DNA from 3 places in the Rossellomorea sp. GQ25 genome. Region 1 is predicted to be linked to each of the others. Evidence: riboswitches for the same ligand, from Rfam matches in the RefSeq annotation. Region 1 holds a riboswitch; each other region holds the start of a gene.

What was found. Region 1 has a riboswitch for cyclic di-GMP ahead of AC6CIB_RS21305 (EAL domain-containing protein). Riboswitches for the same ligand answer to the same signal wherever they lie in the genome.
Region 2: another riboswitch for cyclic di-GMP. It lies ahead of AC6CIB_RS11675 (hypothetical protein); the one in region 1 lies ahead of AC6CIB_RS21305 (EAL domain-containing protein).
Region 3: another riboswitch for cyclic di-GMP. It lies ahead of AC6CIB_RS18865 (anti-repressor SinI family protein); the one in region 1 lies ahead of AC6CIB_RS21305 (EAL domain-containing protein).

What each region holds. Positions count from the first base shown of each region.
Region 1 covers NZ_JCAXEQ010000010.1:18,756-29,278, reverse strand. Annotated here, with positions in the region: gene AC6CIB_RS21325 ((S)-benzoin forming benzil reductase) at 1-712, opposite strand, end outside; gene AC6CIB_RS21320 (divergent polysaccharide deacetylase family protein) at 838-1,623, opposite strand; gene AC6CIB_RS21315 (helix-hairpin-helix domain-containing protein) at 1,746-2,219, opposite strand; gene AC6CIB_RS21310 (ABC transporter permease subunit) at 2,235-4,214, opposite strand; gene AC6CIB_RS21305 (EAL domain-containing protein) at 4,356-5,066, opposite strand; cyclic di-GMP riboswitch class II at 5,125-5,205, opposite strand; gene AC6CIB_RS21300 (DNA-3-methyladenine glycosylase) at 5,305-5,889, opposite strand; gene AC6CIB_RS21295 (DmpA family aminopeptidase) at 6,015-7,070, opposite strand; gene AC6CIB_RS21290 (CAP domain-containing protein) at 7,246-8,007, shown strand; gene liaG (LiaG family protein) at 8,175-9,038, shown strand; gene AC6CIB_RS21280 (YqcI/YcgG family protein) at 9,077-9,808, opposite strand; gene AC6CIB_RS21275 (FUSC family protein) at 10,020-10,523, opposite strand, start outside.
Region 2 covers NZ_JCAXEQ010000003.1:169,690-180,212, forward strand. Annotated here, with positions in the region: gene secA (preprotein translocase subunit SecA) at 1-713, shown strand, start outside; one part of gene prfB (peptide chain release factor 2) at 1,087-1,158, shown strand; one part of gene prfB (peptide chain release factor 2) at 1,160-2,188, shown strand; gene AC6CIB_RS11650 (YitT family protein) at 2,723-3,595, shown strand; gene cccB (cytochrome c551) at 3,675-3,989, shown strand; gene ftsE (cell division ATP-binding protein FtsE) at 4,492-5,178, shown strand; gene ftsX (permease-like cell division protein FtsX) at 5,168-6,052, shown strand; gene AC6CIB_RS11670 (murein hydrolase activator EnvC family protein) at 6,092-7,441, shown strand; cyclic di-GMP riboswitch class I at 7,624-7,707, shown strand; gene AC6CIB_RS11675 (hypothetical protein) at 7,836-8,072, shown strand; gene AC6CIB_RS11680 (class I SAM-dependent methyltransferase) at 8,351-8,926, shown strand; gene AC6CIB_RS11685 (hypothetical protein) at 8,959-9,576, shown strand; gene AC6CIB_RS11690 (redoxin domain-containing protein) at 9,569-10,150, shown strand; gene AC6CIB_RS11695 (DUF302 domain-containing protein) at 10,248-10,523, shown strand, end outside.
Region 3 covers NZ_JCAXEQ010000006.1:213,121-223,643, forward strand. Annotated here, with positions in the region: gene AC6CIB_RS18855 (helix-turn-helix domain-containing protein) at 1-290, opposite strand, end outside; gene AC6CIB_RS18860 (hypothetical protein) at 521-1,225, shown strand; cyclic di-GMP riboswitch class I at 1,629-1,787, shown strand; gene AC6CIB_RS18865 (anti-repressor SinI family protein) at 1,821-1,958, shown strand; gene AC6CIB_RS18870 (helix-turn-helix domain-containing protein) at 1,993-2,313, opposite strand; gene AC6CIB_RS18875 (YwpF-like family protein) at 2,407-2,847, opposite strand; gene AC6CIB_RS18880 (single-stranded DNA-binding protein) at 3,115-3,492, shown strand; gene AC6CIB_RS18885 (hypothetical protein) at 3,517-3,690, shown strand; gene AC6CIB_RS18890 (DEAD/DEAH box helicase) at 4,250-7,075, opposite strand; gene AC6CIB_RS18895 (SWIM zinc finger family protein) at 7,068-8,711, opposite strand; gene AC6CIB_RS18900 (alkaline phosphatase) at 9,136-10,523, opposite strand, start outside.

The DNA of each region.
Region 1 (10,523 bases):
CACTTTCTGTTACAAGTCTAACGAGTGCATTTGCCACCGTATCTGTTTCACGAAGCATTCCTTCATCTTTGTAGCGCTGAAAGGATTCGACATCGGCAAAGGCTTCTTTAGAGGAGGAACGGATTTCTCCTTGCATGTCCGTATCCATGACACCTGGGCTGAAGGCAATCACTTGATGTCGGCTATGCTTTTTAGAAAGCTCTAAGCTCACGGTTTCCGTCAGCATGTTCACACCTGCTTTGGTTGCGCAGTACGTACTCCATCCGTGAACAGGACGACTTCCTGCTCCTGAGCTGATATTGATCATGATCATCTTCGAATTAGACCCCCGGGCTGCTTTTATCATCTCATTGGTAACGATCATGGGAGAAAGTAAATTCACATGCACACTTGTTTCAAGAGCTTGATTTTCTACTTCACCGGACGGATTGATTGGTGTCACCACACCGGCATTTTGGACAATATAGACTCTGCCCGGTTGATATCCAAATACTTTTGCTCCCACTTCACGGAAGACCGCTTCTGTTTCTCCTGATAGTGCAAGATCGCATGGAAAGAAGTCATACGATACCTCTTTTTCCCCGGCAAGCTTTTGCAGTCTTTCATTATCTGACCTGGAAACATTGATCAAACCTATGCCTTTTTCGATAAATAGCTTGGCAATCGACTCGCCTAAGCCTCTTGTTGCTCCCGTCACAATAGCATAATCCATATGGAATCATCTCCTTCTTACCTTCTGATTATAAGGGAGAGTCTTCTTATAACAAAAAAATAAGCATTGAATTAACGGAAGATTTACAAAGTGGCGGTTGCCAAATTGAGTGAAAAAGCACACCATCAAGGCATGCTCTCATCAATCAAATGATATTCAGGTATTAAATCTGACAGTGGGACAATGGAAGCTTTTTTCTCATAGAGAGGAAGAAACTCTTCAAGCATTGTGGCAACCTTGATTCCTGTGACCCCGACATGACCTATGGCAATGGTTGAGGTGTCACCATCTAATTCTTTAGAAAGAAGCTTGGCTTGCTTTCCGATATGCTGGATGGTATAGACATCATCAAAGAATAATTCGTTTTCAAGATAGGGAACGTCCAATTCCTTTGCAAGCTTCGGAATGACACTCTTTCCCGTTGTTTTACTATCTAGATAAAATAATCCTTTTTCCTTGCATACCTCTAAAACGATTCTCATGACCCTCTCATTGGCAGTGGCCCTTGAGCCCATATGGTGATTGACTCCTACTGCATAGGGAACCTCTTCGATCGCCTTTTCTACTCTTTTCCGGATTTCGTCATTTGAAAGCGAAGTGGTGATTGCCCCTGGTCCAAGCCAACTTGCTTTCCCGGACATCGGTTCCATGGGCACATGGACGATGACCTCATGCCCCCGCCCATGTGCCTTTTCCGCATCTTCCCTTGTTGTTGGCAGGAATGGCATAACAGCAATCGTCAAGGTGACGGGTAAGTTCAGAATTTCTTCTGTTCCCTTCATATCGTTTCCTAGATCATCAATAACGATCGCGAGTTCATTATGGTGGGCTGGAAGGGGCAGGATGTTTCTTGCAGAAGCTGAAGCATGAAAAAAGAACGGCAATAGTAAACAGATGTATAGGATTCTCATCTTTCATCACTCCTTTCCCTTATCATGTCCATCTTGAGGAGTATATACGAAAGAGGTCCGTCCCCGAAGAGAATGTATATAAATAAAGACAGGAAGCTGATTCCGGCTTCCTGCCTTTGGGTTTATGAGGTCCGTCCCTCATCCCAGGCTTTGGTGGGGCGGTCGCTGGGGTAACCGTGGGTTTGGCGGTAGTTTTTTCTTTGGTTAGTGAAGTCCCACCAGTTTTTGGTGGAAGTTGGGTTGTTTGCGTGGTGGACGACGCACCTGAGAGAGTCTTCTACGCATGGGTCCATCCAGACGCCGTATTTCTTTTCCAATTCTATAATCAGGTCTTCTCCCTTTTCGTTCTTTATGTCTTCGTAAGAATAGAATCCAAGATCTTCAACCACGTTATGCGCCATTTGCGGTCCGATTGACGGGATTCGTTGAAAAATGGACATGCCGACTAAGTAACGGGCTCTATCCAGGGAGATGTTAAGTTTTTCACTTAATACATCGGGAGACCATTCGAAGATGTCTCCCAATTTGATTTTCTCTTTACGAAGCGTTGACCTCTCTTCATCAGACAGTGGTAATTTAGGACTTTTTCTACTCAATCTTTGTTTCCTCCTCTATCCCTTAAAGGTTTGTTGTCGAATAAACTGAAAGTCTTCCACTACTGGATGGTAGGTTTTCTTCTTGACTAGCTTATGTTTATTCTTAATTGGAGTTTTGTTCACCAGTACCCCTACCTTTGTTTGCTGGATTTCCTTCACACCTTGCACAATCAACTGCATGGCAATAATGGCAATCATAAAGGCTGCTAACGGAGCAATGACAATCCAGTACTTTCCGGTCATAAGGGAATCTTTAGTTGAACTGATCAGACCTGACCATTCAAATGTTCCTGATTTTGGAGGGTCGGGTACCAGTCCTTCTGTGATGATCGTTCCACCCAAAAACAGATGAAATAATCCCAGATGCACAAGAATGAGAAGCGTTTGGATAAACTGCTGCCCCCATATAATGAATAATCTTGGTGCCAGATGAGGGAATAGATGCGTCCACAACAGATGCCGATTGCTTCCCCCTAAGAGCTTCGCCGATAGAACAAAATCCTGTTTTCCCAATAACCTCAGTTCATTCCCTATTAAAACCGTCGTTAAGGGCAGCACCAGAATCGTTAACACAACAGCTTCAAAAACGAGTCTTTCAAAGATCGAGTGATCCCAGCCTAACACGGGCAATCCCCAAAGTACCGGTCTTAATAGAAGGTACGCAATGAGACTTAAAGGAAGGAAATGAATGGAATCCACCATACGATCAAGCCAATTTTTCCTGTTTTCTTTTAAATGAAAATGATAGGCAATACCTAGATAGAATCCACCTATCACCCTTAGAGAAGCGACAACCAGTGCAAATAGGAGGGTATACTTTGCCCCCATAATCAGTTGATCGAGGATGCTATACCCGAAGAAATCCGACCCTAATATCATCTCTCCAAATGGCTTATGTGGAGGGGCACTGATGATTCGTCCCTCATCGTTCTTCATAAACTGAATTTGTTTAATCGGCTCTTCTTTCATCATGGGATAAAGGAAACTGGTAACAATCAAGAGAAAGATGACACTAAACCCGATAGCAAACTTCCCATTATGCATATGCTGCCACCAAAGCCGTCTAATAGTAGAAAGCCAGCTCCATATTTCCCATTCATTCCACTTCATTTTATCCTTTTTAAATTTGGTATGATCGACGCTTCCCTCCCGATTAATCCATAGATAAACACCTTGATAAACTACAAAAAAAGGCGTGTATATCATAATCAGTGAGATGGCTATGACCATTGGTCTGAAGTCTTGGATGATATAATACGTGATTCCTCTCATATTGAAAATCGTTTCAATGATGAATAAGCTCGAAAGCATCCCCCATATGATCAGCTTTCCATGATAAAACAGGCTGGGAGAAATATTTTTCAATACGTGAGCAAAGAGGATTCTGCCTTTCGACATGCCTTTACTTTCGGCAAACTCAATATGTGGCTTAAGCATTTCTTCTTCCATGATAAAAAGAAGAATCCGAAAGAAAGAGATCATAGGAATTATCGATAATGTGATGATTGGTGCAAGAAAGATCTTTTCTTCCCCATACTCCGTGAAATTCATCAATTCCACGCCAAAATATTTAATAACATAGACAATGAGAAGCTGGAGCATAAACGCAAACATTAAGTCAGGCACCGTCTCAAAGAGGTTTAATACTTTCTTTAGAGAAGAAGAAACCCATCGGGGCAAGAACATTGTGAAGATGGTAAGGATGAATGCTATTCCCAGGCCTAATCCCAATGCTCCACCGATAATCTGCAAAGAATACAGATAAGGTCCCCAAAGCATGTCCAGAAAATCGACTGTTATCCCTTTATAGGAATAGCTCCAATTTTCACCGTCCAAAAATACAAAAACAAACTTAAAAAACTCTTCCAAGAACCCGACAAAATTGTACAGGCCCCTCTCCTTAAATACTTCAGGAGCAATACTCACGGCTAAAATACCGATCAATCCGAGAATATAATAGAACATAAATTTCAGCGGAAATGTGAGAAGCCTCATACCCTGATCCCCTTTTTTTCTCTTTTTCCTCAAGTTTAATGTAAATTTTAAATATTTTCAATTTTATTTCAATTCGTTCGATACCACTGCAGATATCCAAGAAAAAAGGTGACTCCTACGCTTCAGAGTCACCCTTCCCATTTAAGCTAATAATCGACTCGGCCTCCCCAGATAAAAGCCTTGCCCTATTGTAATCCCAATGTCCTTTGCCACTTGCATATCCTGTTTGGTTTCAATGCCTTCTAACACAATTAACGTATCCTTACCGTAGAATTGATTAAAAAAGGAAAGGAATCGTTGTTTCTTATCGTCTTGAGCCAGATTCAAAGCAAAATAGCGATCCAGCTTAATGATTTCAGGTTCATATTCAATGGATTTCTTGATGGAAGAGGTCCCTTGCCCGAAGTCATCAATCGCATACCAAACACCATATTGCTTAAGTTCTTCGAGAGACTCTTTTAATATTGGGTTCTGCCACAGCTCCTCAGCACTCGACTCATTAATCTCCAGCACGAGACGCCCCTTTATTTCAGGATGTTTCTTCATGAGGTCATAAAAATAGGTATGAAAGCTTGGGTGAAGAATCGTTGTGATATAAATATTAAGAAATAACTTACAATTCTTCAGTCCATTCTCTATAAAGCTTTCAAGAGCTTTTGAAATGGATAAGGTATCAAGCTTATACAAGATATTTGCTTTCATCGCAGACTGAAAAACATTTTCGGGATTTTCATTATACTTGTTTCGTAACAGGCCCTCATATGCATAGAGGGATTGATGCTTGCCCATTTCATATAAAGGCTGAAAATCATGATAAATATAGTCGTTTTGAAAAATAGTAAAGATGTTCATAGGACCCCTATACTCTCTATAGTTTATAAAAAAAACCACACAAAAACGTATTCCTACGTTCGTATGTGGCCGGTTGCGCTACTAGCTCCCCTAAATGTAAGCGCCCATCTATCATTTAGGTTCAAAGCTCCCATTCGAATTGACAGTATATGATTTTTACCTTACAAGAAAAATATACCACAAACATAGTACATATGGGTTATTTTTTAATTGATTATTAGAAAATTCCCAAAAATGATTACCTTGATACATAAGGATTGTCCTTAACCCAGAACCTCCACGGATAATCCTTGGCTTCTCCCGTGTTATCTATCCCAATTCGTTTCCCTTCCGCAATGTCTTCAGGTTGGTACCCTTTTGAAATGATGAGAGGGGGTTCCAGAAAGCTGCCTCCGTAATCTTCCATGGTTATGCCTAACGCTTTTGTCAGCTTTCCTGGACCATTTGTCCAATTTTTTCTCACATGACCCGGTCTTCTTCTTTCTATTAGCCTCAAGCCATCAAGGGGTTCAACCGCTCTAATGAGAATCGCTTCGGGTTTTTCTTTTTCTCCGCTCACTACATTGACCAGGCAGTGAGTATGCATAACATATGTATAGATTCTGCCGGCTTCCTGAAACATGACTTCCGTCCGCTTCGTCCGTCTATTCCCATAGCTGTGAGCTGCCCGATCCGCTGGCCCTAAATACGCTTCCGTTTCCACAATATAACCTGAAGCTGTTCCCTCCTCCGTCTCTTTCACTAACACACATCCCAACAAAGACTTTGCAAGTTCCAAAGTGGGCTGTTGGAAGAACGAAAGAGGCATAGGGGTATATTCCATGACTGTCACTTCCTTCAACTAAATTGTTCGTACGCATATATATGGTATACCCCATTTTCTTGATGGTTAACTAAATTTCCATTTAAAGAAAAAATCCTAGAGAGTAACGAATATAGGTTCAGCTCTTATTTCATCAGTCCATCCATAAGCAAACCTAAAGGTATCGCTTCCACCTTTCGCCCATTCCTGCCCGTTGTGGTTTGCGCTTTACAGAGAGAGTTCCATATGGCTTCTTCTACGCTATCCACTGCCATTTCAAATAGAGTAGAGATGATGAGTCCGTCTTCTTTAATGAAACCGTACGGAATCGTGTTATCATTGGAAGGCTGATGTGGAATGCGGTGTGCAGTAGAAAATGCAAGAACAATATCACCACTCCCATGTGCTCCATACGAACCCGTTCTTGAAAGGCCGAATGAAGCACGTTTAGCAAGTCGTTTAAGCTGCCTTTCATTTAGAGGTGCATCCGTCGCCAGAATGATCATGATTGATCCATCAGGTGTTTTTTGATCCTTCCCTGTGTTAAGGATAGGTACCCTGAGATCCTTCCTTTGACCGAAATTCGTTAATACGAGGGCTCCCACCGTATACTTCTCATCTCCAAAGACATACTCCCTGGAACTTGTTCCTATTCCACCTTTATACCCGAAACAAAGCATTCCCGTTCCCGCTCCAACGCACCCTTCATCCACGGGTCCCGAATGTGCCTGAAAAATGGCATCTTGGGCATCCTCAGGCTTCACATGAAGGCACCGGATATCATTGAGGAAGCCATCATTGCATTCTCCTACAACGACATTTACTGTCCCCGTTGTGTCGCCGATTTCAGGTGTTTCGTCCAGCATATATTGAACAGTCCCTTTTAATACATCCCCAACGGAAAGAGTATTCGTCAAGAGAATAGGACTTTCAATGACACCCAGCTCCTCCATTTGAATCGTCCCGACGGTTTTTCCAAAGCCATTGATTACATGGCAACCCGCGCATACTTTATCACGAAACAGATTGCCATCATGAGGTAAAACCGCCGTTACCCCCGTTCTTACCACGGTACCGTCATGTTCATAGTGAAGGGTTTTATGTCCGACCTTCACTCCCTCAATATCGGTAATGCTGTTATACTTCCCGCTTGAATAGGAGCCGATACTGCCTCCCATTTCCCGTAATCGCTTTCGTTCCATTTATGAAAAACCCCCTTTTTTCTTATCAATACTATTCGGGTCCAAATCACAAAATCCTCTTTAATAGAGAGGCAAACCCTATTTTTAACAGGATAAAGAACACGTAGAGAGTACATATTAATGACTGTTAAATGCCTGCTTATAAAAGGCAATTAAAAATATTGGAGGATCTGACATGAGAAAACGATTTTTTTCCATAACAGCCTGTGCTGTCATCCCGTTTATGCTGATGACTGCCTGTAACAATAACGGTGCAAACGATAACCTGATGGATACACAAAACGTGAATTACGATCCTGTTACTTATGATAACGATGGCAGGGATCGGATGGATGGAATGCAAGGAAACCAAACTCCCCTTCATCGTTTCATGGCTCCGATAGACCCAAATGGGGGCTTACGTGAATTTACCCACTTTGATCGCGGTGAGGAAAATGCGCCCGGTAATGATGAAGCCCGTCAGCCGGATCAGCCTGCACAAGAACCGAATACAGCACAACCGGAACCGCCTGCAGAGGGTCAGCCCAAACAAGATGCACAGGCATCCGATGCAAGTGGATTTGTGAAGCAGGTAGTGGATTTAACCAACCAGGAACGTAAGAAAAATGGACTTAGTGCCCTGAAAATGGATGGAGAGTTAGCGAATGTGGCAGAGATGAAATCAGAGGACATGAAGGAAAATGATTATTTCTCTCATACCTCTCCAACGTATGGGTCACCTTTTGAAATGATGGAGAACTTCGGGGTGAATTACTCCACAGCAGCTGAAAACATTGCCGTTGGACAAAAAACACCTGAATCTGTCGTTAACGCTTGGATGAACAGTCCCGGTCACCGCAAAAATATTTTAAACAAACAAGTCACTCATATTGGCGTGGGAACAGCGAAGGATCCTAGTCAGGGAGTTTATTGGACGCAAATGTTTATCGCAAAATAAATGTTCAGACCGGTCACCTAAGGCCGGTCTTTTCTCTATTACATATCCTGCACGAACTCGGCCTCTGGTCTGATTCAAAAATAATCCTATGGCTCATTGTGATGAACCGGCAGCTGCATTAAAATAAAACTATAAAATGGAAAAACAAACCAAAGCGAGGGATAGTTATGAAAAATGCTTTTGCCGTGATCATTGCACTGCTTGCACTTGGAACGCTATACGTCATCCTGAATGACAATACATCGTTATTTGCTAAAGAAAGTCAGTCAGGGGAACGTATCGCGGTAACGGACAAAATCGATCACATCGATCTTAAAATGGAAGGCAGCGACACAGAAGTCATCCCTACGGATCAGAATGAAGTAAAGGTCGACATTGAAGGAAAAGGAACGCTGACTTTAGCTGAAAAAGGCGATACCATTGAAGTGGCTGTAAAGCATAAATGGTATGAATGGGTAGGATTCAACCGCAAATCAAACGTAACCGTGTACATTCCAAAAGAATATGATCGAAGTATAGAAATCGAGATTGGCTCCGGTAACTTACAATTTGCCGGAGATTCCGAGGCGAATCGAATGAAACTCGATGAGTTATCCGTGGATATGGGTTCCGGAAACATGACGCTTGAAAACCTTGAGACGAATGTATTCGAACATGATGGTTCTTCCGGAGACTTAGTCGTGAATGCTCTCTCCACAAAAGAAGGTAATGTGGATATCAGCTCCGGGGATGTAGAATTGTCGAACTACGAAGGTCCACTTGAAGGGGACTTATCATCTGGTGAATTAACTGTCTCGATGGACACTCTAAAGGGAAACCTGAATTTTGATGTAAGCTCTGGAGGTGTCAACCTGGATCTGCCGGAAGACGCGAGCTTTAAGCTGAACGGAAAAGCAAGCAGCGGAGACATTTCCTGCAATCTTCCACTAAAAAATCAGAAGATAGACGATGGAGACCTTTCAGGTGTGAGAGGGTCTGGTAAATACACCATCAATATTTCCGTTTCCAGTGGGAATGTAGATATATATTAAGAAGAAGAGTGTCAGGCAGTGACCTGACACTCTTCTTCTTATTTATGATGAAAAGGACATTTACCTTCAATCGGCTCCACATCGTCTCCGATAAAGTATTGCTTCCATTCACGGTGTTCAGGGTCCCCATAATGGCTGATATTCGGATGCTTCGGTAAGCCGTCCCACTTCTCGACCCGCTCCCTTACTTTCTCACGGGACATAATGCCACCCTTTGATGTTCCTTCCAACCCTTCAAAGATCCTTCTCGGCTGAAAGCCTAATACCAAGCTATTCCCAAGGTCTCTCGTCTTTCGCTGCTTATAAGCAGGAGCATTCCCAAACACGAAAAACGGCTCCCCGGCAAACGAAAACGCCCACAAATGATGATCCGGATCCTCCGGATAATCCTCTGGCCAAGCCTCCTCATCCTCATCATGAAGAAACTGCAGAATCTTCCAGAAATACTCACGATAATGAGGGACGGACCTCTCCTCATCCTCCGGTTCCACAAACAAAAAGAATCCGTGACGAATCAGCCGCTCTCCTTCTGGTACATCAAACAATTCGATAAACTCTTGAATCGTTTCGGGAAGATGCTTCCAATTATCATGACTTATATACGAATAGCGAAGCTCTCCTTTTTTCTCTCCGGTCATACCGAAGTAACAAGGAAACGTTCGATCTGTTACTACCTCGTGAAAATTCTTATATTCTTCAATAACCCATTCAGGAACAAGATCAGGGTTTTTCATATCTTCTTTGGTCAGCAATAAGCTTTGGGCTGCCATTTCCTCCACCTCACGATTATATAAATGTAATGTATTGATGGTATGGTTTTCCCGAAGAATGATGGGTTAAAACAATTTCTGACAAAAAGTTTATTAAATCGACCATTTATATACCGTACCTCAGCACGTTATTGCGTAATGAAGCCTTCCGACAAATCGTTACAATACCTTAGAAACAAAAAAATAACAGAAGAGTAAGCGATGTTCCGCTTTACCCTTCTGTTTTTATTCCCTTCACTTCCGCACCCAGTTCCTCACCAAGAGCTACAATCGATTGATTGATTTTCCACACATAGTAGAGGTGATGAATCAGATCCATCTGTGACTTCAGTCTGCTTGGTGCCAGGGTTTCGATCTTTTCCCGTTCCTCGCTTAAACTCCATAAAACTCGAGCGTTCTCTTTTTCTTTTAGCAGCTCACGTAACGTTTCGATGTTATGAGTGATTTTCTCTTCTGTCTGCTGAAAAACGCTATTTAGTTCATCAGAAACCTGCGCTGGTACTTTTCTATGGGATGAAGCAAGCAGGTGCTTCGCGTAATAGTTAGTGGCTGTCACTACCGTGATCCAACGGCCAATCCCCGATCGTGTCATGGAACCAGGTCGTTGCAGAAGAGATTGTGCTTCATCCTTTATGCCCTGAAGCTTTTGATCGAGATCAAAGGCTTGATCTGTTAATGGTTTATCTTCAATATTCGTAAAGGTTTTTACATAGGA
Region 2 (10,523 bases), on a different contig from region 1:
ATGATGTTTTACGTCAACAACGTGAAATCATTTATAAACAGCGTTATGAAGTAATCGACTCAGAAAACCTTCGTGAAATTGTTGAGGGAATGATCAAATCAGCCATCGAACGTCAGGTAGCAGCCCATACAGCAGAAGAAAATATGGAAAACTGGAACCTTCAAGGCATCGTTGATTATGTGAACGCGAATCTTCTTCCTGAAAACGACGTAACAGTTGATGATCTACGTGGAAAAGAGCCGGAAGAAATGATGGATCTGATTTATGAAGATGTGAAGCACCGTTACGATGAAAAAGAAGAAGAACTTACGCCGGAGCAAATGCGTGAGTTTGAAAAAGTCATCCTGCTTCGCGCGGTTGATACAAAATGGATCGACCATATCGATGCGATGGATCAATTGCGTCAAGGTATCCACCTTCGTGCCTACGGTCAAACCGACCCACTGCGCGAATACCAGCATGAAGGGTTTGCCATGTTCGAAAGCATGGTACTCGCAATCGAAGAAGACGTGGCTAAATACGTCATGAAAGCTGAAATCCGCAACAATCTTGAACGTCAGGAAGTAGCCAAAGGTCAAGCGGTGAACCCGAAAGAAGAAGGCGGTAAGGCTAAGAAACAACCAGTTCGCAAGCAAGAAGACGTAGGGCGCAACGAACCATGTCCATGCGGAAGCGGTAAAAAGTACAAACACTGCCACGGCATAACTGGATAAATAAAGAGAATGCTACCTGGTGCTTATTTTGATAAAATAAGTGCCAGGTACTTTTCCGTTTTTTATGGGTGCCTGGGATAGCGGTTGTTATACTTGGCTAATTTTTTGTAAGATTGTTGTCTTTTAAATAGGTTATGTAAAAGCATACCGCTGAAGTTGATTGAGCGGAAGGTGCTCGACTCCTGCGGGAGAAGCGGGACAGGTGAGACCCCACAGGCGAAGCCGAGGAGGCTCACCGCCCGCCCCGCGGAAAGCGAGCACCTGGAGCGGAAATCAACCACTACTGTCTAATAGAAAATCCGGCCACTCTATTCCAGGTATTATCAAAACAAAGTAAATTCAACAACCCAAATAACTATAGAGGTGAACACTCATGGAACTATCAGAAATCAGAGCAGAGTTAGAAAAAACAGCTACGACATTAGCGGACTTCAGGGGGTCTCTTTGACTTAGAAAACAAAGAGGCCAGAATTCAAGAGCTGGACGAAATCATGGTTCAACCCGATTTCTGGGATGACCAGCAAAAAGCTCAAGGGTTAATCAATGAAGGAAATGGTTTAAAGGATCTTGTAAACGAGTACAAATCATTGCTTGAATCCCATGAAAACCTTGAGCTTACCCTTGAACTTATTAAAGAAGAACCGGACGAAGATCTTCAAAAGGACCTTGAAGAGGAGCTTGGTGATTTGGTCAAACGATTAAATGACTACGAACTTCAGCTGCTTCTAAGCGAAGAACATGATAAAAATAACGCGATTCTTGAGCTGCATCCCGGGGCAGGTGGGACGGAGTCTCAGGATTGGGGTTCCATGCTTCTACGTATGTACACTCGTTGGGGAGAAAAACGCGGTTTCAAAGTAGAAACCCTTGATTATCTTCCTGGAGATGAAGCAGGCATCAAGAGTGTGACCCTTGCCATTAAAGGTCACAATGCGTACGGTTACTTAAAAGCTGAAAAAGGCGTACACCGTCTTGTTCGTATTTCACCATTCGATTCTTCAGGACGTCGTCACACTTCCTTCGTGTCTTGTGAAGTCATGCCTGAGTTTAATGAAGAAATTGAAATCGAAATCCGTACGGAAGACCTTAAAATCGATACGTACCGTGCAAGTGGAGCCGGTGGACAGCATATCAATACGACGGATTCGGCTGTTCGTATCACGCATTTACCAACGAATGTCGTGGTAACCTGCCAATCTGAACGTTCTCAGATCAAGAACCGTGAGTCAGCCATGAAAATGCTGAAAGCGAAGCTCTACCAAAAGCGAATCGAAGAGCAGGAACAGGAGCTTGCCGAAATTCGTGGAGAGCAAAAGGAAATCGGATGGGGAAGCCAAATCCGTTCCTACGTCTTCCACCCATACTCCATGGTCAAAGACCACAGAACCAACACAGAATCAGGAAACGTACAAGGCGTCATGGACGGAGACCTCGACCCATTCATCAACGCTTATCTTCGTTCCAAAATTCAATAATCATACTCAAACTGGATCCTCCATTAATTGGAGGTTTCAGCTTTTTTCTAAAGATTTTAAGGGACGGACCTTTAAAGGAGGTCAGTTTCTTCCATCATATGTATGGATATGAACGTGGAATATACTTTACATACACAAATAAGCACACGCCGACTATCGGTATTATCACTTATTGCAGAAGACGGAAGCTAAATTTTCCCTTGTAAACCCTCTCACTAATCAAGGTCCGTCCCTCACCACAAAAACACCTCAACTTATTAGTGCTTTACCACGTTATTGAAGTGTTATTTACACCTCTAAGTACCCATGCTATACTCTCAAAGGTTGATACAGAGCGTGTTGGAAGGTTGGGAAAGTTTATTTGGCCCTATTTCATACATATGATTTTCAACTCTTAAAGCGAAATATATGTACAATCTTCATGCTCAGAGGTTCACGATCTGACCAATTAGAGGTCCGTCCCTCTGCATACTCTGCATAAAGGAAGAGGTTGTACTCATACTATAAATACATAGGTTAAAGGAGTCGTACTGGATGGGTTTGAAAGAGAGACGTCGTGGGCAGGCATTTAATCCGCGGAAAGAGAAGTTGTTAGAGTATTTGTTTGTTGTGTTTGGGTCAACGATTGTGGCTCTTGCGTTTAATGTGTTCTTACTGCCAAATGAGGTTGCTTCAGGAGGGGTGAGTGGGATATCGACCATCCTGAAAGGTCTGTTTGATTGGAAGCCAGCCTTCGTTCAGTGGGCATTTAATATTCCGCTATTCATTGCAGGGTTAATCTTTCTGGGCCTTCAATTCGGCGTGAAAACAGCCATCGGTACGGTTTTCTTGCCGCTAGTAGTATTTTTAACAGAAGACTGGAAGCCGTGGACGGAAGATCCCCTGCTGGGTGCTTTATTCGGCGGGATTGGTGTAGGACTGGGCTTGGGAATCGTCTTTCGAGGTAAAGCGTCTACAGGAGGGACGGACCTGGCAGCACAGATTGTAAACAAATTTACTGGGTTGTCCTTAGGCACGTGTGTTGCGCTTATCGATGGAATGATTGTTCTTTCTGCTGCGATTGTGTTTGACATCGAACGTGGTTTATATGCTCTTATCGGCCTCTATGTGACAAGTAAAACGATTGATTTAGTCCAGGTCGGCATCAGCCGATCAAAAATGGCACTTATCATTACAAACAGACAGGAAGAAGTTCGTGAAGGAATCCTGAATAAAATTGATCGTGGTGTGACAAAACTATCTGCATACGGTGGTTATACGGACGATGAGCGCCCGATCCTTATGTGTGTGGTCGATCAAACAGAATTCACAAAACTGAAACAACTGGTCAAAACCATTGACCCCTCTGCTTTCGTCGTCACAATGGACGCTTCAGAGGTGTTAGGTGAAGGTTTCAAACGGGTTTAACCTTGGTATAATTATGTAATAGGGGACGGACCTCGATACATCCCGTTACTCTTAAAATGTGTTCCTAGGGGGAGGAAAAATGAAGAAAAAACTACTTGGTATTGTTTTTGGCGCTTCATTGGTACTTGCAGCTTGCGGTGGTGGCGGCGAAGAAAGTACAGAAACAAGCTCTGGCGGAGTAGACCCTGAAAAAATCGTAAACAATAAATGCACAAGCTGTCATGGTGGAAACCTTGAAGGCGGTATGGGGCCAGCCCTTAATAAAATTGGTGCTGATTTAAACAAAGATCAAATCTTGGAAGTCATTCAAAATGGTAAAGGTCAAATGCCTGCGGGACTCATTGAAGGTGAAGAAGCAGAAGCAGTGGCAGAGTGGTTGGCGAATAAGAAGTAAGTGAGGAAGAAGGGTCCCGAACTGAGGATTCTTCTTTTTTGATTTATCCACAAACTTTCTCCTTTCCCTTCTTTAAATATATGTTACAAAAGCTCCTCGAATAAATATTGTAAAAAATCAGCAATTGAACCGCAAAAAATTATAACCTAGTAACTTACTGAGACTAGCATCAACCTAAGGTTTATCATCCTCCTATTATCAAACCTTTTTACTTGGTTATAGTACCAGGTTATAGATAAAAATACCTATGTTTATAACGGAAAATAGGCATAATCGGCAATAAAAAAGGTAAAATATACACATAATTTCAAACTTTGAAACGTAAATGTAATAATTTTTTTCCTTAACAACGTACAAAGTGATGTTATAATAACTTTCGGGAGAGCAATTCGAGGTTTTTCGCCATTTCATGTCTAATTATGGTAAAAACGTCGTTGTGTTCGTACATATGTCGATAACAGCCAAGAGGGTAACTACATAATACAAATTAGGTGATTTTATAATGATAGAAATGAAAGACGTGTATAAGCAGTACAGCAACGGTGTCATGGCTGCCAATGGCTTTAACGTCCACATTAAGCAAGGTGAGTTTGTGTATGTTGTGGGTCCAAGTGGTGCCGGGAAGTCTACTTTCATCAAGATGATGTACCGCGAAGAGAAGCCTTCTAAGGGTGATATCATCGTAAACGGTATTAATCTTGCAAAATTAAAAAATAGTAGAGTTCCATACTTACGAAGAAACGTTGGAGTCGTGTTTCAGGATTTTAAGCTGTTACCATCTCTTACAATCTATGAGAACATTGCCTTCGCACTTGAAGTAATAGAAGAACATCCAAGGCAAATTAAGAAGAGAGTCATGGAAGTACTGGATCTGGTAGGGTTAAAGCATAAAGCAAGAATGCTTCCGAATGAATTGTCAGGTGGAGAGCAACAGCGTGTATCGATTGCACGATCCATCGTGAATACGCCGCAGCTTGTGATTGCAGACGAACCTACGGGTAACCTGGATCCGGAAACATCTTGGGATATCATGAACATTCTTGAAGATATCAGCAATCGTGGAACAACGGTGATCATGGCTACTCATAATCGGGAAATCGTAAATACCATCAAGCATCGGGTAATTGCCATCGAAAATGGCCGAATTGTTCGTGACGAACAGCGAGGTGATTACGGTTATGAAGGCTAGGACGTATGGTCGACATCTAAGAGAAAGCTTCAAAAGCATCGGACGTAATGGCTGGATGACATTCGCATCCGTGAGTGCCGTTACTGTAACCCTACTACTTGTTGGTGTATTTATGGTACTTATGCTAAACATGAACAAGGTTGCAACCGATATTGAGAAAGACGTTGAAGTACGCGTATTACTGGAAATCGGTACTGAAAAAGCTCAAGTAGAAGAAATAGATAAGAAAATTAACCAAATAAGTGGAGTGGAATCCGTAGAATATTCTTCTAAAGAAGAAGAACTTCAAAACCTGGTAAAGGATTTAGGAGACGATTTCAGGTTATTCGAACAGGATAATCCATTATACGATGTATTTATTGTAAAAGCGGAAGATCCCCGCGATACTGGGAAAATCGCTGCTGAAGTCAGCAAGTATGAAGGTGTGAACGAAGCACTTTATGGTGAAGCGAAGATTGAAAGATTATTTAATGTACTGGAAATGAGTCGAAACGTTGGATTAGTGTTAATCATCGGTTTATTGTTTACCGCCATGTTCCTCATCTCAAATACAATCAAAATCACCATTGTCGCCAGAAGAAGGGAAATCGAGATAATGAAACTCGTGGGTGCAACCAACTGGTTTGTACGCTGGCCATTCATTCTAGAAGGATTATGGCTTGGAATTTTAGGTTCTATTATCCCGGTCGCTCTTGTCACAACAGGTTACTACTATGCTTATGAATTTATTAGACCAAAACTACAAAACCATTTTATTCAGATATTAGATTTTACCCCCTTTATCTATCAAGTAAACGGATTAATTCTATTAATGGGTTGCCTGATCGGGGCTTGGGGAAGCTTTATGTCTGTACGTAAATTCTTAAAAGTGTAAAATTTGATAGGTTGATAGAAGTTGAAAGGAGCATGCCGCTTGAACAAGAAGTATTTCATATCATTATCAATTGCAGCAGCATTAACAATCGGAAGTCTACCAACGTTAGGGACAACTGCTAACGCTCATTCCTCTGTGGAGGAATTACAGAAGCAACAAGAAGGCATTTCTTCTAAAAAAGAGGAAATCAATGGAAAGATAGATGAGAAAAAATCACAAATTAACCAAAACATCAATAAACAACAAGAAATCCAATCACAAATTGCAGAAATCAGTACAAAATTAAAAGATACTGAAGCAAAGATTGCCGAGAAAACAAAAGAGATTGACGAAACAACTGCAGAAATCAATAAACTTAAAGAAGAAATTGAAGTTCTAAAGCAAAAGATAGAAGAACGTAACGAACTATTAAAAGAACGTGCCCGTGCGATCCAGGAAAAAGGCGGCTCTGCAAATTATCTTGATGTGCTACTTGGCGCGGACAGCTTCGGTGACTTCATCAACCGTGTAACAGCAGTAAATACAATCGTAAGTGCCGATAAGAAGATCATGGACGAACAAAAACGTGATCAGGCTGAATTAGAAAAGAAACAAGAAGAAGTAGAAGGCAAGCTTGCAGATTTAGAATCTACTAAAGCAAGTCTAGAGTCTCTGAAAAAAGATCTTGATAGTCAAAAAGCTAAAAAAGCGGATTTATTTAAACAACTAGAAACGCAGCAGGCTTCTTTGGAAGTGGAGAAAAAAGACCTTCAACAAGAATCGGATGAGCTTTCTAAAATGGAACACCAGCTTGAAGGTGAAATCCAGGCTGAACAAGCACGATTAGCGGAACTTGCACGTCAGCGTGAAATCGAACGCAAGCGTCAAGCGGAAGCTGAGGCGGCAAAACGCACAGCATCACAACAACAAGCAACAACCAGCAGCAGCGGTGGTTCTTCTTCTACTCCTGTTGAATCAGCTCCAAGTGCACCGGTAAGTGCCGGTGCATGGACAGCCCCGGCTTCTGGAACGATTACAACCAACTTCGGCTGGGATGTATTAAACGGTAAGAAACGTTACCACTATGGTACGGATATCGCGGCAAGAGGCAGTGTTCCAATCTCAGCAGCAGCTGATGGATATGTCATCAAGAGTCACTTTAGCTCTAGCTATGGAAATGTAGTATACATCACTCACTCAATCAATGGTCAAACATTCACAACGGTTTATGCCCACATGGCTTCTTCATCTGTAAGCACTGGTCAAGCAGTGAACAAGGGTGACAGAATTGGTTACATGGGTAATACAGGATATTCTTTCGGACAGCATTTACACTTTGAGCTTCATGCAGGTTCTTGGAATGCATCGAAATCCAATGCTGTAAACCCACGTCAATATATTAACTTTTAATTAGAAAACCCCGCCATGAGCGGGGTTTCTTTTATTGGATATATTTCATGTTGGTACGCAGTATATTGATATTGTAAGGAAATGGAATGGAAGATTATTCTCATCACTGTTTTCATATCCTTTTTGTTCTAGTATAATGACAACTATATTACCTAAATATTAAAACAATTGATTTGTATAGTCCTTCGAAAAGGCAAACTAATTGAAAGATTAGGACGCAAAACCACGGGTCTGCCATTTTTTATATTGATCGCCGGGTTACCGAAAACAATGTATTACAATGAATACTAATTAGGACGTTTTATTAGTATCATTTTGCCTGCCATTTTGGTGGGATATTTTTATCTATATGTCCATTATAGTAGGATTTGAATCTGTAATAAGGATGATGATGTTGGAATCGACTGAATTAAAAAGGCAATTAAGAAGTTTTTGTAGAAGGAACCGTACTGCATTAAAGTCTACTTATGCAGGTGAATATACAGCAGAAGAGATCACCGAGATGATTATTGAAAATCTCGGCGCTGAAGAGGTTAAGAGGATATTAAACGACATTGAAATCATCAATCGTCGTGGTGGAAATACAGTGACATACTTTATGTTTATTTTAGAAGGATTAAAAGCAGCATAACATATAAAAACCGAATGCGGATCCAAATCCGGCATTCGGTTTTATTTATGTAACAGGCAGTAATTGCTCATCCAGACCCTTATTTCTAACGAGCCGTCCTCTCATATGTAACTTGTTCCTGCAATGAATAAAATAATTCAATGATTAGACACACACTCTCCCAGGAAATCTGTAATAATTCTTATATAGGATACACTATGAGTAAATAATTTGCTTGTATATAAAAATTTAAGATACTAATACATATTAGGGTATATTTAACGAATGGAGGAATTCCAATGGCAGGAGACTTATTCGAACACCATAAAGCTTCAAAGCTCCTCGATCCAAATCGTCAAGAGCTCGTACCGGTGGACAAAGTGCTCGAACTTCTCAAACTAAATAAAGGCGATATCGTCGCCGATTTAGGCTGTGGCAATGGCTACCTGACCCTTCCCATTGCCAAAACAGTTGAAACAAAGGTCCAGGCGGTAGATCTGCAGCAGGAAATGCTGGAATACCTGAAACACCGTGCAAACGAAGAAAATGTAGACAATATTGTTTATGTGAAATCATCCCTTGAATATCTCAGCTTCAATAAAGGCACCTTGGATAAAATCGTATCCGCTTTTGTCTTGCACGAAGTTCCCGATTTGATCAAAGTATTTCAGGATTTACACGATATGCTGAAGGAAGATGGAATTTGGCTGATCCTGGATTGGGAGAGGGTAGAATCAGAAATGGGACCGTCTTTAGATCGTCGGATTTCTTCCGAGGAACTTGATCACCAGCTCAAATCATCAGGATTCCACACATCGGTAGGTCACTTGCATCCATCGGTTTATTATATTGTCATTAGGAAGAATAATAGATAATTTAAAACGTTTCTGAAGGGAGGGAAATGGCTATGAATGAGCAGTGGTACACCATAGCCTCCTTCACATTCCCGGCTTCATGGGGAGCCGTTATCGCCTCGTTCATACTCACTTTCTTGTTCCTCTTCTTCTGGAATAGAAAGTTGAGCGACTGGTATTCCAATAGTATTTTTACTTTTTTACTCGTCTGGAAGCTGAGTGTGATTGTGGTTGACTTTCAAACGGTTCTCAAGCATCCCATTACGATTCTCTATTTTCACGGAGGAGTCGTTGGGCACTGGTTAGGACTGATAGCGGCTCTTACTTACATATTGGTTAAAAAAGTAGATCATCCGGCTACTATTATCATTTCATGGATGGTCACAGTTCTTGTCTTTGAAGCTGTCCTTCATATGCTTCATCACCACTATCTGCTAGTTGGTATTCAGGTAGTGCTCAATCTATTGATCACTGTCTTTTTTATTAAAAAAACCAGTGATCCTGGCGGCGATATCTGGGCGGGACAGTTACTAGTTATGTTTACTTTAGTCCAGCTATTTCTAAGTGCTTTCATTGGCGGCTTTGAATTGACCGTCACCGTCTGGACGTATTTGATCATGATGACCTATCTCATCTTTCTTTTAAACGTAAGGAGGAAACACAATGAATAAACGAAATTTTGCGTTGGCCATCGTTGCGCTTCTGATCGGCATTTTCTTAGTGAACTTTTTTCAGGATCAGCAGGAAAAGAAGGCCAGGGAAGAGGCGGCCCAATTAGCCAATGAATCCATGGATCTGTCTGATGCAGAGCAAGGGCTGACAAAAGGGGACCGCGCTCCGGATTTTGAATTAACCACTTTAAATGGTGAAGCCGTAAAGCTTTCAGATTATCAAGGTAAGAAAGTGATCCTGAACTTTTGGGCCACCTGGTGTCCGCCGTGTAAAGCTGAAATGCCCCATATGCAGAGTTATTATGAAAACAATGCCGATAAAGAAAACGTTGAAATCCTTGCGGTCAATCTGACCTCCATAGACGATGGGGAAAAGGCCGTTCATCAATTTATCGACGGCTACGAACTCACCTTCCCCATCCCAATGGATGAAAAGGGAGAAATCGGAGACGAATACCGGGCGTTCACCATCCCCACCACCTACATGATCGACACCAAAGGCATCATCCAACACAAAATCGTCGGCCCCATGAACGAAGAAATGATGGGTAAAATGGTAGAGGGAATGGAATAATCGAGAGGGACGGACCTCTGAATGTCGATGTTTCACCTTATACACTACGAGGTATTAACAGAATGTAGACTCAGAGAATAAAGAAGGAGATGTGAACATGTTTCATTACACAAAAGAAGTTTCAATGAGTGTGAAAGAAGCAGTGGAAGCGGTAGAAACTGCCCTGAAAGATGAAAGCTTTGGCGTGTTGTGGAATCTCGATCTTGCCCAGAAGCTGCAGGATAAAGGGCTTGATTTCAATGAAGAAGTAGTCGTATTAGAGGTGTGTAATCCACATGAAGCTAAAAAGGTGCTGGAAGAAAGCATGCTCGTAAGCTACTTCCTGCCTTGTAAAGTAGCGGTATACACAGAAGGCGGAACAACTAAGATCGGG
Region 3 (10,523 bases), on a different contig from region 1:
GAAAGAAAATCGTGAAATTCCTCTTTCGTTAAGCCCTGGTGAATGGCTTTCTCTAGTGGTTCAACCCACTCCTCATCTAAATAGATCGTATTCATATCAGAAGAAAGAATAATTTCTAAAGAAGTATCTAAAGTAAGAGCTATTTTTTTTAGAATCTTAATGGAAGGATTCTTTTGAATACCTCTTTCAATAGAACTTATATATGATTTAGAAACATTTGAATGATGAGCAAGCTCGTTTATGGTTACCCCTTTTTGTTCACGAAGATCTTTAATCTTATTACCTACCATGTCGATAACTCCTTCACAATTCATTTTATTCATTATATAGAACAATTATTTTTTTATAAAGTACGAAAAAAAGTGAATTTTAAAGGAATCAAGAGGGAGGTATCGATATCTACCTTGTTTGACGGTATTTTCAATGTTTTTGGAGATTTTCATTTCATATGTGAGATCTTATAATAAGTTAAGGTGTTCTTTAAAAAGAACAAATTCACTGATTCTAGGAGATGAAAAAGATGAATCAAAATAGAATTGTCGTAATGTTATTAGTCCTATTTTTTATCTCTGGAATAATGAATCATCATAAAACGTATGCAAATGAAGTAGATATCATATTAATACCTAACGAAAAGTTCTTATTTACTATTTCAAATATGAAGCCGGGTGATTGGGCAGAGAGGGAATTGAGGGTTAGAAATGGCGGTGACAAAGATTTTAACTACACCATTCGCGTTGATAATAAACAATCTGACAGGAAACTATTTAACGAATTGGAATTGAAGGTGTACGAAGGGGGCAAATCCAATTTAATCTTTGATGATAAATTAAAGAATTTCAAAGGGTTTAAACCAGAGCAATTAAAAAAAGGTGCGACTGACAATCTATTTTTCCAGGTTGAAATGCCATATGAATTAGGGAATAAGTTTCAGCAAACATCCGCATATTTTGAAATCATAATTGTAGCAACTGGAATGACAACTCCTTCACCTCCCGAGGATTCTAATGATCCGGTAAAGCAACCAGACAGCAATGTTAAGCCGCCCCCTGTAAACTCGGGCACAAATGAAACCCAATCTCCACCAATAGCATCACAAGGCCCTAAACTACCTAACACTGCAACCAACCTTTACCTGCTATTAACGATAGGTTTTATATTAACTACAACGGGATTGACACTAATATATGCAAATAGACGTTTATCAAAGAAAAAAGAAACTTAACCTGAATGAAGAGGTGACCTCATGTATAAAAAGATATGTGGACGATGCACAAGACCATCCTATAGTAGCACTGAAACGGGTGAATGGGTTTGTCCGACCTGTAAATTTGACTTATCCAATCAGCCATTCTATTATCCTAGTAATTACCTGAAAATTAATAGAAATGTCCTACCTCTTAGAAGGAAGTTAGAGACATATAAAAATAGCATGAATTCGTAGTTTTTCGACAAACCTCATCATATGCTTACACGATTTATTAATCGGAAGAGAGTAATATTTTTGTAAATGTCAGATTATAGATGAATATGTAGGAAAAAAGTGTAAATTAAATTAATGGAATAGACAAAAAACAACACAACGTCTGAATGTTTATTAGTATAATCGAAATAGTTCTAAGGGAAGAGTCAGATAAAGGCAAACTTATTGAAAAATGAGGACGCAAAGTCACAGATCTAAGGTTGGAAAGTAGGCATATCTTCATAAATATCTTGAATATAATGAACAGAAAATATTGATGAAGAAGGTGTGGTTAATTGAAAACTATGATGGCTGGATTGCCTGGAATACATATATGTATTTTGGGAGGGTATTTATATTGACAAATCGGGAACTTGATCTTGAATGGATGGAACTAATTAAACAAGCTTTAGACGCCGGAATTTCTAAAACAGAAATTAGAGAATTCCTTCAAAACCAGTCTCAGGAAGTGAAAGCCGAGTACAAAGTGATTTAATATAAATAAAGTCTTGCGAATCCCTCGCAAGACTTTATTTATTGCCTAATTTCCACTTATTAAATTCAATGAATTCCCTGAACTGCTCCTTGGTAATTCCAGAACTCATGGCTTCTTCTGCAATCTTAAGCCACTCATGATCGATATTGTGATCTTCTGGTTGATCATGTAAGAGAGCATCCATCGGAATCCCTAAAGCAGCTGAAACTTTTTCAAGAAATTGAATGGAAGGGTTTTGTTGAAGGTTACGCTCTATTGAACTCAAATATGACTTTGCAACACCGGCTTTTTCAGCAAGTTCTGTCATGGACATACGTTTTTCTTGTCTGTATTTCTTTACTCTTTCTCCAATCACAGGAAACACCTACCTAAGAACTTCATATAAGAAGTCAATATTAAATTCAATTATATCATAATGAATCATACCGATATTACCTAATTCACACAATTAAACGCTAGGTTTTGAAGTGGCTGGAATCCTTGGCTTAGATACCATTTTCTCGCGGAACTCACGGATTAATTCTTCCCCTGAATATCCTTTTTGGACTAGGTCATCAAGGAGTAATTCTGCATATTCATTCCTCTGTTTTTTCAATTTCCCCTCAAACATAATACTGATATGCTTATCCATCTCTTTAATACAACGGATAGAAGTCATGAAAGCAGCAGGATCATTGGCTTTATGGGAAATCACGACCTGAATTTCCAAATCTTCCTTACGTTGCTGAGCCTTTTGAAAGAACTCAATATATTCATTCGACAAGTACGTTTCGACAAGCCACGTACTCTGCCCATCTTCTTTATTAATAATCAGACCGTCCACTAGCTCAAAGTCACGCAGTTCATCGTTCTCCACTACTTGCAGTGAAATAACTTTAAAGGTTTTCATGAACGAACATCTCCCATTTAAAGGTTTTATAAAATTATATCATAGTAGGAATTGTTTCCCTAACAAATTCCTTGATGAAAAAAAGGACGAAAGCTTCAATTTTGTGAGTTTGACCCTGATTTTGATTAAAAATCGGGAAATCTCCCTAGGGGAATTTCCGAAATTCAAGCCATTTTTGCCTCGAATTTCGGAAATTCACGATTTTACAAGATGAGACAGAAGATTGTAAGATGAAAACAGTTTAAGAGAAAGGAGGAAAGAATTCAATTGATCAACCAAGTGACCCTCGTTGGAAGGCTGACCAAAGATCCTGAAGCAAGAAAAACAATGGAAGGAAAATCGATACTTAACGCTACGATAGCTGTAAATCGTAACTACAAGAATCAAAAAGGCCAAATAGATACAGACTTTGTACTCTGTACCATTTGGAACCGGGCTGCAGACAATATGGAGAAATATTGCCGAAAGGGATCTGTCATTGGAGTGACCGGTCGAATCCAAACCCGTTATTTTGATAACGATCAAGGAAAACGCACGTATGTAACCGAAGTCGTCGCTGAAAATGTCCGATTTATGGACAGCAGGCGGGAAACCGCAGAAGCCCCCGACCCAAGCAAGAAAGAGCCAATCGAACTACCGTATTAATATTTTTAAAAGGGAGATGGAGTTGTGGCCACACTGCAAGATCTTGAAAGAAGAATTGACAGAATGGAAAAGTTAACAGAAGACCTCATCAAAAAGGTAGCAAGAGCGAAAGTCGAAAATTTCTATTTATCTCAACGGGTGACAGCCCTTGAGCAAGGGTACGAATACCCGAATACAGTTTTGAAAACCTCGTCATAAGTAAAACAACCTCACCCAGAATTCTTTCCATACGAACAATCCACCCAACCTTATAAGCAGCTGTCTCAAAATCCAATGGTCATCGCAACATGCCTCAAACATACCTCATTAGATATAAATATGTGTAGCAGTGAGTAAAGTAAGCTCGTTCCCCATATTGTCTTCATATAGAGTCGGTTTCCTTTTTGGAGGCCGGCGTTTTTTTGATTGGTAAGAGAGCGATTGAATTAGATCATCGCCGAGGTGAACGATAATGATTCCAGTTGTTCACATTTTGGCACAAGTTTTGTGGAAAGTGGCTCAACAAACGCTAAAAGTGGCACGACAAAGTCCAGAAGTGGCACAAGTTTGCTCGAAAGTGGCACGACAAAAGGATGTGCAGACAAAAAACGTAATGTTATTACAAATATATTTGTAAGTTTCAAATCTAACCCTAATTAGTCAAAACCCTTTTAAAATAACCCCAATGGCCACTATTTAAATGCCAGCTTAGCCAATTTCACGCCACACCTATACAAAAAACCTCTTCCCCGCAAAAAAGGAAAGAGGTCACATACAACTACTCCAACACCAACAACGATTCCAAATCCTGATCAGACAATTCCGTAACCCATTGATCACTGCGGATAATCTCATCATTCAATGCCTGCTTTTTCGTCAGCATGGCATCTATTTTTTCTTCAAGGGTACCTGAAGAGACCAGCTTATGGACATGAACGAATCGTTGTTGTCCGATCCGATAAGCACGGTCGGTTGCCTGGTTTTCTACCGCCGGGTTCCACCAGCGATCGTAGTGGACAACGTGGTTGGCTGCGGTTAGGTTCAATCCGGTTCCGCCGGCTTTCAGTGATAATAGGAAGACTGGAAACTCACCATTCTGGAATTTCTCCACGATTTCATCGCGTTTTCCTTTTGTCATGCTGCCGTTTAAGAATGGGACATCAACGTTAAATTCTTCTTTCATCACTTCCTGGATCATTTCGCCCATTGAAATATATTGAGTGAAGATCAGGCAGGCTTCGCCTGACTCCAGAGCGGTTTCCACAATGTCCTTCAGCTTCTGCATTTTTTCAGAGCGGGAGAGAATCGATTTTGGATCTGGTTCCTTTAAGTAGAGAGCAGGATGGTTGCAGAGCTGCTTCAACTGGTTGAGCATTTGGAGAATTAATCCTTTGCGCTCAAATCCACTCAATGTTTCAATTTTAGCGAGAGTGTCTTTTACCAGCTGCTCATACAATGCTGCCTGCTCAGTGGTCAGGTGACAATATTCTTTCTGTTCCAGTTTTTCAGGCAGATTCAATTCCACTTCGGGATCTTTCTTCGTACGACGCAATAAGAAAGGCTTGATTTTTGCCTGAAGCTCTTTGACTTTTTCTTCAGATTCATCTTTTTCAATCGGAGCAATATAGTTTTTCTGATACTGCGTAAAACCACCGAGGTACCCGTGGTTAAGGAAATCAAAGATTGACCAAAGCTCGGATAATCGATTTTCCATCGGGGTCCCGGTAAGCGCAATATGATGTTTCCCGCTCAGCTTACGGATTGCCCGGGATTGCTTCGTATTGGCATTCTTGATGTTTTGCGCTTCATCAAGGGAAATCGAGGTCCAGACGACTTCCGATAACTCGTCAAAATCAATATGTGACAACCCGTAAGAGGTAAGAACCACATCTACGCCTTTGATTTCCGCTGCAAATTGTTCGCTTTTCGCCCGGGTCGGTCCATAATGAAGGTGAACCTTGAGGTCCGGAGCAAATTTCTCCAACTCCCGCTGCCAGTTTCCGAGAACGGAGGTAGGGGCAACGATCAGGGAAGGTGTTTCCGGTTTCTCTGTTTCTTTTATATGCTGCAAGTACGTAATCAGCTGTACCGTTTTTCCAAGCCCCATATCATCTGCTAGACAAGCGCCAAAGCCAAATTTACGCAAAAAGAGCATCCAGCTCATACCCAGCTGCTGATAAGGACGAAGCTCGCCAATAAACGCTTCAGGTGTTTCCGTTAAAGGAATCGATGACACATTTGTCAACTGATGAATCATCTTTTTCATAGATCGATTGAGTTCCAGTTGGATCTTGGCATATTTATAAGGATCATGCTCGTCGTCATCCGGCTCCAGATCTGATTCATCAGAATCGCGGGGAACAAGCTCCTGCTCCAGCATATCCTGGATTGAAATCCCTTCCTGCTTTGCTTTCGTCATCATTTGCTGTATCCGGCGAATCATGGCAGGATCAAGCTTCATCCATTGACCGCGGATCTTCACTAAGCGTCGCTGATTATCGACGAGTTGATTAAAGTCATCCTCTGAGAGATTGACTCCGTTCATCGATAATCGCCAGTCGAAATCAAGCATGGCATTCAACCCTACGAAAGAAGGACGATAGCTTGTGTCCGTATTTTTCAGTTTGGCTTTTACCAACACCTGAGCATCCTTCATCGCTTCCCACCAGGATGGCAGAAGGATTTCAATGTCTAAATCGATGAGCTTCTCACTTAATACGGATAGGAAATCCCAGGCATCGTGCTCACCAAGAGCCGTACGGAGGGAACCATCCACGTCACGGAGGATTGGCATCATCTTCATCCAGCGTTCCTGTTCTTCAGATACATCAGGCAGATACTTTTTCCAGGAAGGAGGGACTGTGTCTTCAGCCAGTGAAATGACGCGATTCTGTTTCTTGCGGTCTCTTAAAATCGTTTCCAGCTCCCAGGACTCATCCTCATCAAGAGGCTCAGAGATCCTCAGACCAATCGAAAACGGAAGTTCCTCATCCTCGCCAGCAATCCATTCACTCCAACGCTTCTCATCAAAGTACGCATCCAGCTCTTCAGACGTAAGCGTACTTTCCTTCAGCTTCTGAATCCTCTTCAACGCACTCGATCCACCCGAAGCCATCGCCTCATTCAACGCACCCTGAAACCAATTCTCGGTTAACGTTTTGAGGGACGGACCTCCATCAGGAAGCTCTTCCTCCCAAAACTCATTATTAAAGTTGGACCATACTTCATCAGGGATATGGAACTGCAATCCTTTTTCCTGCCATTCCTGGAAGCGGGGCAGCCAGCGACCGGCTTCCACTGCTTCGTAGATCACAGGGGCGATCGCAATGCATGCCTGCCCGGTCTCATTCCAGTCCCATTGGATCATGCTGCTGAAATGCTCACCTGCTAGTAATGTGAGAAGCTGCCACTGAGTCACTGTAATCCCGTTGGTGGATTCCTCAGGGAGTGTCCCGTAGTAACTCTCTTCATGCCAAAGAAACAGCTGACCCTTCCATTCCTTTGGAGGCAGAAGTTCACCTTCGTCGTTTTCCGCAGTGATGAAGAAACGGTCTTCATATTCAGTTGTGTTGACGTTGATTTTTACGGAAGACAGTTTAAGCATCGATTAACTTACCCTTTCTGCACTCTTCTTGGAACGCACGTAATCGCTTGTATTTATCTAAAATATAGCTGAGATACACATCCCATTTATCTGTTTTCTTCGTTTTTTTATAAATCGTCCGAATTTTTTTCATATAGCGAACCGCCAGCTTGTAGCTGTCGCGATTCTTCTGATCGATCGCTTCCATGACCCCGGCGTAATAGATCGGAAGGGCAAGCTCAGGCGCTTCTTTCGTCACATCGCGGAGGCCCATGCCTTCCATCTCCTGAATGCTGTAGCTCATATATTTTTGCAGCTCGACCCATTCACGATAGGCCTTCGCGCTAATGAGATACTCATTATACGAGAAGAAGCTGTATGGAAGCATGGATAGAAGAAGTTCATTCACAAGGGAGCTATCCTTTTCCATCAGCCAATCCATCGGCAGAATCCGCACAAACCAGCGCACAAATCGGGTCGCTTCATAATAATCGAGGGTTTCGATATGATCTGGCATCCTGGTTAGAATATTGCGGACTAGAAAGAAGCCGACTTCGTAACGCTTCCCGACGAAAAATTTGCGCAGCCAGAATTCACTGAACGCAACCAGCTCAGTACCTAGTTCATCCACCACTTCACTCGCCTTGTTCAGATCTTCCAGGAGTAAATATTGATGGAGGATGGCGACGTTGTAAAAAGTGTTGTCTTGCTCGCTGTTTTCTTCTAAACGTTCAACCTCTTCACGGCGCCACGACTTCTGTTTGAACAAGTAATACCATAGGAAACGGTATACTTCGGCTTTCATCATCGTACTATTTTCTGTGGAATCACTCATCTCGATCGTCTGCTTTTTCATAAAGGCAATGTACGGATCGAAGCTGAACGGCATGGCATGAATCGACAGTTTTTCAACTGCGTCTTCCATTTCCCCTAAAAGAAAATCATACATGCTGTACTGCTCGCGACTCAGCTCTACATTCCTCTTTTGTAAATAAAGATCGATGTGAATCGACAAATAAAAGGTAGCAAAGAGCTGATAAAGAGGCTTCCATTCCCGTTCGAATGGAGCTTCCTTCATGAAGCGTTTCGTTATATTTTGAACGAGGACATCCATCAAATAGGGCTGTCTTTCAAGTAACTCCAAGTCTTCCTGCTTCAGAAGTGAGTCAAAGAACTGCCACCATTCCTCAGGCGTGTTTCCCCGCGTTTTCCGTTCGTTCAATAGATCACTGGCTTTACGGAGAGCTCCCGTGCTGCTGTGTTTATTCAATAAATCATCCAAAGACTGTGTTTCCTGAATTGAAGGCTGAGACTGTCTCCGCCAATTCTGAATCCACTCACTCACCCGTCCAACTTTGTTATATAGCATAAAAAAGGTCGCCATTTGATGCCGGCACCATTTATCCCGAGGACACGAGCACTTGCTTAAAAGGGGAAACGAAAAATTCAGCTCGAGTGTGACAGGCGTCACATCCTGCACCTCGGCCGTCACTTCTTCATCACGGACCTTTACGTTCGAAACCAGATTCTGACGGAACAAAAGAAGGCCCTTGGACACGACATTCTTGCTCTCATCCTGATTCGGGTCCAGCTCACCCTGTATCGACTGACTCATGGGAAGTAACCTATCCTTCAACTCCTGAATACGAATCGACATCAACCAACCTCTCCAATCTATAAAATCGCATTCTTTTATTATAACGCAAAAGGAGGGGGAAAAGGAACATGTGGCAGGGGAAGTGGTGGAAGTGGGTGAGATGAGGGTAGAGGAGTTTGTCGAATTGTGTAGTGAGCGAGGGTGGTTGGACTGGATTAGGCAGAGTGGGATTGGACGCATAGGACTTGGGGGGGGCGAGTCGATAATAAAATGGGCGAAGTCGATAATAAAAGTGGCAAAGTCGATAATAAAAATTTGAAACTGAGTAAAAAACCTACAAAAAGTTGCCTGGCACCAGAGGATGGAGGTGGATTTGAAAATAAATAGGGCGATTTTGAAAATAAATCCCGAAATTTGAAAATAAAACTCCCGGATTTGAAAATAAACAGTCCAGAATCAACTCAAAACCTACCCAATCCCCGCCTTACTCCTCCACATGTATAAAAAAAGTCTCGCCATCATACACATTCACGCTCTTCAACCTCACCATTTCACCATTTTTCCAATAATAATCCTTATTTTCAGGAAAACGCAGCTCTTCGTCTCCACGCTTCACCACCATCTCGGGATTTTTCGAGATCCGTCCCTCAACCTTCACTTTAAATCCCTTTTCACGATAAAATTCTTCACCATCCACATACCAGGAGGCAAATTCGCCGGAAGTTAATGAAAATCCCAGATACTTAGAAATCACTCCGGGTATATCCGTATTTTCAATAAGACCCACAGGCTTCCCAGGGCCATACGCATATAAGAAGACATCCTCACCAGTATGTCCATGTGTCGTAAAACCAAGATTGGCTCGCTTCGCCAACAGCTTCACCATTGCATCCTCTAAATCCTCTATTTTTTTAGAGGCATCTTCCATCGCACAGAAATCTTTTTTACTCAATTTCCCCAACCCATAGTTTGAAAGGACCTCTTTTAAATTTGATCGATCCTCCTTAAGTTGGGAAACAGCGCCTTTAACAGTAAGCTCAGCTTTCTTCAATGGCTCCACAAACTTCTCGACAGGCTGACTTTTATAATCCCCGTTTGTCCCCTGATTCCCTAGGGTGAGGCCGCTATTCCCATGGTCGGTTACGGCGATCACCATCGTATTCCCGTCCTCGCGAGCGAATGCTAAAGCTTCTCCAACGGCATCGTCAAAGCTCAATACCTCGCTGATCATCCCAACAGGATCGTTTTTATGCGCGGCCCAATCTACCTTGCTGCCTTCGACCATCAAGAAGAAACCTTTCTCACCTTGAGAAAGTCTGTCGATTGCCGCTCCCGTCATCTCCGCAAGGGAGGGCTCATCAGGCTTCAACGTCTTTCGATCCAATTCATAGGCGATATCTTCTTCAGCAAACGCTCCCCACAGCTTGGACGATCCTGCTCTGTTTAGAAGTCCGTCCCTCTTCAGAAGTAAATCGTATCCGGCTGAGCCGATGATTTTAACTAAGTTCTCTCCGTCTTCACGACTGACTTCTTTTGTTTTAAGCATGCCGTCATCGTTCTTCACGTGGTCTTTTGATTTCGGTTTCAACCAGGCGGCACCTCCACCTAAGATAACGTCGAGACCCTGGTATACCTGTTGTTCGCCGATATCTCCAAATTCATCACGGTTTAAGACATGCGAAGTGAATGCAGCCGGAGTGGCATGCTGGACAGGGGAGGTGGATACGATACCGGTCTTGTAGCCTGACAACTTGGCACTTTCAAGGACGGTCAAAACGGGACGTCCATCCGGGTTCATTCCTATATAATCAGCTTTCGTCTTCATACCGGTGGCCATGGCCGACCCGGCTGCAGCGGAATCGGTGATCGCTG